Lichenihabitans psoromatis: one gene and its partner. The protein of the gene in region 2 interacts with the protein of the main gene of each other region in a pairwise test. Links are inferred from orthologs where the notes say so. Each region holds a gene or a part of one and is shown on either strand. Other genes may lie near its edges.

Region 1 (3,043 bases), 700 kb from region 2 along the record:
CCCACGTCATCATTGTTTGCCATAGCGATCAGACTGTCTGCTTTTCAATGGATTATAAGATTAGGCCGAACGGCCATACCTCTTCAACTCGCCGACTGCATCGAAGCAGGTCTGCGTATGGAGATGCAAATGACCATCAAGACCGCTCTGATAACGGGTGCCAACAAGAGCATCGGCTTCGAGACCGCCCGCCAGCTTGGCCGGCTGGACTATCGAATCTGGCTCGGATGCCGCGACGAAGCGCGGGGCGCAGCGGCCGCGCAGCTGCTGAGCCAAGATGGCATCGAGGTCACGCCTCTTTCGATCGACGTGACGAGCGAGGTCAGCATTCGTGCGGCGGCGGCTGTCGTACAAGAGCAGGATGGAAAGCTCGACGTCCTCATCAACAACGCCGGAATCTCGAACGTCTCGTTCGTGCCGCCGTCACAGCAGACGATTGATGACGTCCGGACCGTCTATGACACGAACGTCTTCGGTCCGATTCGCGTGACACAGGCTTTCCTGCCGTTGCTGAAAGCAGCCGGCAGCGCCACCGTCGTGATGGTCAGCAGCGGGTTGGGATCGCTCGCCTGGCTGTCAGACCCGACGCATCCGTTCTATGGCGTCAATCTACTCGGCTACAACAGTTCCAAGACAGCGCTGAATGCCGTTACCCTGGCGTTCGCCAAAGAGCTGTCGTCTTTCAACATCAGGGTCGATGCGGCGGACCCAGGCTATACGGCCACCGATTTCAACAATCATTCCGGCTACCGAACGGTGGAGCAAGCGGCCGCCGGCATCGTCTGGTTGGTCGAACGCGACGGCGGGGGACCGACTGGGCGGTTCTACTTCGAGACGGAACAAGCCCCGTGGTGAGCCTGTCGAGACCACCGATTTCCTGAAGGCCACGCGTTCGGTAAGGGGACGCTTAACCAAGGGTGTGTCTACTCAGCACTAGTGACGACGGATCGAGGCGCTTACTGATCCCGACAGAACTCGGGTTTGGCGGTTGGCCAGCTCGGCCCATCGGCTTGTGTGACGCTCTCTTGCGATGTTCCCGGCCATCAATCATCTAGGATCACGATGCAAAATAAAGCGCTTTTCGGCTTGTTCTCCGGCGTTCTCCTTGTCGTCGTGACCTTGATCGGGGTCGCGGCTCTCAACATGCCATCCGCCGAAAGCGCTGTCGCGTCTTGCGCTTCAGCCCATGTCCCGGCCGAAGGCGGCTACGGCCTCACCACGCACAAAGACTGCGCCGCCAAGTAAGTCTCGGCAGGTTTAGGCCGCCCCGCCCTCGTCTGTGGCGTCGAGGCTTCGGAGATAGGCGTGCCGCGCCGTTTGCATGGCGAGGCCACGCGGCACGAAGACGTCTCGCATGAGAAAATATTCCGCGAGACGAAACGCGGCGACAAGATCGCCCGGCGAGATTTCGGCCGTCTCGTCGATGAGAAAAGCCGGCAGCACCAACATCCGATCGGCATAGGGCTCTCCCGCACTGCGAGACACGGCTGTGCCCGATTTTGGCGACACGAAGGCCAGATCGTCGTTGCGGCCCGTCGCGACACAAGCGCTGAGATCGAGTCCAAAGCCGAGTTCGGTCAATAAATCGAGTTCGAAAAATACGATCGCGAGCGGCGTCACGGCCCTATCGTCAACGGCTTCGAGGATCATTTCGAGCCGGTCGTGCAGCCGTGGATGCGGTTCCCGCTCCGGCAGAAGGCGCGCCAAGCCGCATAGATGGTTGAGTGCGTGAAGTCCGTGCGCGGTTTCCATCGCGCGTGAGGCGCGCATGCGGCGCGGCTCGATCGTGTAGGTGCCGAGGTCATGCTCGACGCGCGATCGCCAGACCGCCTCGACGCCGTTGCCGGGCTGGAGGCTGGGACGCAGACGGCGGGAGCGCCCGCCATGCACAAAGCCGAGGTGCCGCCCATGCTGGCGCGTCACGAGATCGAGGATGACACTTGTCTCGCCGTGGCGGCGGATACCCACGACGATCCCGTCGTCACGCCACTCCATCGCGGCGACCTTCGCGCTTTGTCGACCCCGCCAGAATGGGCCGAACAATCGGACGCCCTATCGCTTGGTCTGCCATCAGGACCTGCCGGCCAGGATCGAGAAACTCAGTTGCGAGGGTAGTCGAGACCCATCTCGCGGTATCGTTCGGGATCGTCTCCCCAATTTTCCCGCACCTTCACGAAAAGGAACAGATGAACCTTCTTTTCGGCCGCCTCGGTGATTTCGAGACGGGCCGCCGTTCCAATGGACTTGATGGTTTTGCCACCATCGCCGATCACGATCTTCTTGTGACCATCGCGCGTGACATAAATGGTCTGCTCGATGCGGGCCGATCCGTCCGGCATGTCTTTCCACAGATCGGTTTCGACCGTGGTCTGGTACGGCAACTCGTCGTGCAGCCGTTCGAACATCTTCTCCCGCGTGATCTCGGCAGCGAAAGAGCGCATGGGCGCATCCGAAATCTGGTCCTCCGGATAAAGCCACGGGCCGGCGGGCATGAAGCCAGCGAGCTTTTCGCGCAGCTTCGGCAGGCCGTGTTTCCGCAGCGCCGAAATCATGAACGTCTCGTCGAAGGCGAGCTTGGCATTCACGTCCGCCGTCAAAGCCAATAATTCCGTCGTCTCGATCGTATCGATCTTGTTGAGCACCAGGATCTTGCGGCGCCCGACGTCGGCGAGCCTTTCGAGGATCGACAGATTCTCGTCGTCGAGGCCTTTCTTGGCGTCGATCAGCAGCGCAATCGCATCCGCATCCCCTGCACCGCCCCAGGCGGCCGTCACCATCGCGCGATCAAGACGACGCTTCGGCGCGAAGATCCCCGGCGTATCGACGAAGATGATCTGCGCCGCTCCCTCGAGCACGATGCCGCGCACGAGGTTGCGAGTCGTCTGCACCTTGCGGGACACGATCGACACCTTGGTGCCAACCAACGCATTGATGAGCGTCGATTTGCCGGCATTGGGTGCCCCGATCAGCGCCACAAAGCCGCATCGGGTCTGTTGTTCGTCGGTCAAATCCGTCTCAATCCTGGTTGCCAGCCGTCAATATA
Region 2 (3,293 bases):
CTCGTGCCCGATGCAGCCAAGGACTCATCGTTGACTGGCGAGGAGCGCGCTCGCGGGCTCGATTTCGCTGGCAAGCTCAGCTTGCCGGTGCTGACGCGCGCGTGGCAGATGCTGGCCAAGGGTTTGGCCGACGTGAAGGATGCGCCGAGACCGCTGGCGGCCGCCGATATGGTGCTGGTGCGCCTCGCCTATGCGGCCGATCTGCCGACGCCGGATGACGTCATCCGGCGGCTGTCCGCCGCTCAGGCTGGTGGTGCCGCGCCACAAGCCGTCGTTGCAAGCGTGACCGCGCCTTCGGGGGTTTCATCCGGGGAGCCACCGGTTGGCGGGTTGCGTCGGCTTGGTTCTGGCGGGGCCCTGCCGCAATCCGTGCCGCAGGCCGCACTGGTGGCCAGCCCGCCTCAGGCGAGCCTCGCTCCGCAGGCCGCGCCTGCGTCGCCGCCTGTTCTCCCGCAGACACTGCAGGATGTCGTGGCTCTGGCGATTGCCAATCGTGACATTCAGCTGAAGATGGCGCTCGAGAAGGATGTTCGCATCGTTCGTTTCGAGCCGGGCAGTATCGAGTTCGAGACGGTTCCGGGCGCGTCTCCACAGCTCGCGGCCCATGTGATGCGTCGGCTCAACGAGTGGACCGGCATTCGTTGGATGGTGGCGGTCGCACGCGATGGCGGCGGTGCGACCTTGCGCGAATTGGCGGATGCCGAGACCGCGTCGCGGCGCAAATCTCTGGAAGCGCATCCCGTGGTCAGCCGGATCATGGAACTGTTTCCCGGGAGCCGCATCGTCGATGTGACCGACATGAAGCCGGATCTGCCGCCACCCGAACCGACGGTGCCGGTGATGGGCGACGACGAAGTGGGTTACGCAGATGCGGGGGACCCCAATGCGGGCGACCCGGATGATGGATTGAGCGAGGACGACCTCTAGAATCGATGATGATTCTGGGGTGTCGCAGCAGGAGCGGGTCATGAAGGACGTGATGGGTTTGATGAAACAGGCGCAGGCCATGCAGGCGCGTCTGGGCGAAGTCCAGGCCGAACTCGAACAGTTGCAGGTCGAAGGCGTGTCGGGAGGCGGCCTCGTCAGGCTCGTGCTGACCGCCAAGGGCCAGATGAAGAGCATCACGATCGATCCCTCGCTGATGAAGGAAGACGAGCGTGAAATCCTCGAGGATCTGATCGTGACGGCCAGCGACGATGCGCGCCGCAAGGCCGAGCGGGTCGCCGAAGAGCGGATGAAGGCTGTGACGGCGGGCATTCCCCTGCCGCCCGGCATGAAGCTGCCGTTCTAAGCGGCTTTTCAGAATGGCCGATCGTGTCGCCGGGCCCGAGATCGAGCGCCTGATCCAGCTCCTGGCTCGTCTGCCGGGGCTCGGGCCGCGCTCGGCCCGTCGCGCCGCCTTACATCTGATGCGGAAGCGCGAGGACCTGCTCGGCCCGCTGGCGGACGCGATGGCGCTCGCGCGCGAGCGCATCGTGACCTGTTCGGCTTGTGGCAACATCGACACGATCGATCCGTGTACGATCTGCTGTGATGTGCGGCGCGACACGACCACGGTGGTGGTGGTCGAGACGGTGGCCGACCTTTGGGCGCTCGAACGCGCCGCCGTCGTGCGCGGCCGTTACCATGTGCTCGGGGGGGTGCTATCGCCGCTCGACGGTGTCGGGCCGGACGATCTCAACCTCGCTGGCCTTGTCGATCGCGTGTCGGGTGCGGGACTATCCGAGATCATCCTGGCCGTGAACGCAACCGTGGATGGTCAAACCACGGCCCATTACGTGACCGACCTTTTGGCTCACCTCGATCTCAAGGTGACCCGACTGGCGCATGGCGTCCCGGTCGGTGGGGAACTCGACTACCTCGATGAAGGAACCCTGGCGGCGGCCATGCGATCCCGCACGGCTTTCTGACCGAGCATCGTGCCTCTTTGCCGCGTGAAATCTATCGCGCCGATTGCACCGTCACCAGAATGAACTATTGTAAGTTGTAATCAAATCGGATCACAACTTATGCTCGACCTTGCAGGTTTTCGTGAGCGCTCGGCTTTCACCATTTCGACGCTGGGCAAAAAGATTTTATACGCCAATGACGTCCACCTCGACATGCTGGGCCGCACGCGAGGCGACACAATCGGCCAAAGCTGGGAAGACTGGCTGACTCGGGAGGACCTGTTGCGGGCCTCAGACTTGTTCGATGGCTTTCTCCTCACGCAAAAAGCCTATTCGATCCACACGCGCTTGTTGAAGAGCGACGGAAGCAGCGTGCTGATCGCGGCGCAGTGCAGCATGTTGCGGAGCACGGACCCGTCTGGCGATCTCGTCCTTTGCGAGATGATGCAATTGGCCGACGACGAGTTTCTGCCGGGGCCGGGTCGGCGCGATGTCTTGGAGTCCGTGCGCGACACCACCTATGAATTGGCGGCGCTGACCGGGAGCCATCACTTCAATGGCTTGAGCGATCGTCTGATGCAGGTGTCGTCGGCGGCCGAGTCCACCCTTGAGATTCTCACCAATGCCATGACGATCATCAACCGCCGCATCCCGGCAGCGTGAGCCTCTCGGGGCGTCAGCCTTCCGGCAGGCAGCGATGCTCCGGCACCGGATAGACGCGGTCGCGGCCGAGCGCATGTGCGATGCGCGGGCCGCGCGCGAAGAGGGCCGTGAAGGCTTTGTCGTGCAGGTTCAAGCCGCCCGCATAGGCGCCGAAGGCCGGCATGACGCAACGGCTCCCGTCCGACACGAAGCACCGCCGCCGGACTGTTCCGCCGCGTCCGGCCACGATGGCGGCGGGATGAAGATGGCCCGCGATCTCGCCGGTTGCCATCCCGGCTTGCGGCTCATGGCGTAGAAGCAGGGGGCCGAACTGCCATTCCGTGGCGATCTCTCCCCAGAGACCGGCTGGCGGCTCGGGGTCGTGGTTGCCGGCGATCCAAAGCCAATCCCGCCCCGCCTGAAGCGCCGCAAGCGTCTCTCGGTCGGCGATCGATAGCCGCTCCGTCGCACGGCGATCATGAAAACTGTCGCCGAGCGCCACCACGCGACGCGGCGCATAGCGCGCGATCAACGTGCCGAGCCGGTGCAACGTGGCCGCCGTATCATAAGGCGGCAGCAGCATGCCGCGTCGCGCCAGCGAGGAGCCTTTCTCTAAATGGAGGTCGGCCACCAGCAAGACGCGATCGTTCTCGGCCAGCAACGCGCCCGCGGCATCGGCCAGCAGATGCATGCCGGCAACGTCGATATGCGTGTGGATCGAGCGGCTCCTGTTAGTAGCCACGCCACCCGCGAGGGCGGGCA

The links.
Region 1: the proteins of recR (region 2) and recO interact in binary tests that used the Escherichia coli proteins (3 or more experiments, as listed by UniProt). The link is inferred for Lichenihabitans psoromatis from one-to-one orthologs.

What each region holds. Positions count from the first base shown.
Region 1 is NZ_CP036515.1:3,879,087-3,882,129, forward strand. Bases 127-2,850 are described here. They hold recO (DNA repair protein RecO), read right to left. Parts: upstream 1,996-2,850; coding sequence 1,258-1,995; downstream 127-1,257. Other genes in these bases: EY713_RS18115 (SDR family oxidoreductase), read left to right, coding at 130-855; EY713_RS18120 (hypothetical protein), read left to right, coding at 1,063-1,245; era (GTPase Era), read right to left, coding at 2,100-2,850. Also shown: EY713_RS18110 (LysR family transcriptional regulator), read right to left, coding at 1-5; more of era, read right to left, coding at 2,851-3,008; rnc (ribonuclease III), read right to left, coding at 3,016-3,043. UniProt on the Escherichia coli protein: Involved in DNA repair and RecF pathway recombination.
Region 2 is NZ_CP036515.1:4,576,847-4,580,139, reverse strand. Bases 134-3,107 are described here. They hold recR (recombination mediator RecR), read left to right. Parts: upstream 134-1,304; coding sequence 1,305-1,910; downstream 1,911-3,107. Other genes in these bases: pdeM (ligase-associated DNA damage response endonuclease PdeM), read right to left, coding at 2,566-3,107; EY713_RS21300 (PAS domain-containing protein), read left to right, coding at 2,010-2,552; EY713_RS21310 (YbaB/EbfC family nucleoid-associated protein), read left to right, coding at 968-1,291; EY713_RS21315 (DNA polymerase III subunit gamma/tau), read left to right, coding at 134-927. Also shown: more of EY713_RS21315, read left to right, coding at 1-133; more of pdeM, read right to left, coding at 3,108-3,293; EY713_RS21290 (ligase-associated DNA damage response DEXH box helicase), read right to left, coding at 3,263-3,293. UniProt on the Escherichia coli protein: May play a role in DNA repair. It seems to be involved in an RecBC-independent recombinational process of DNA repair. It may act with RecF and RecO.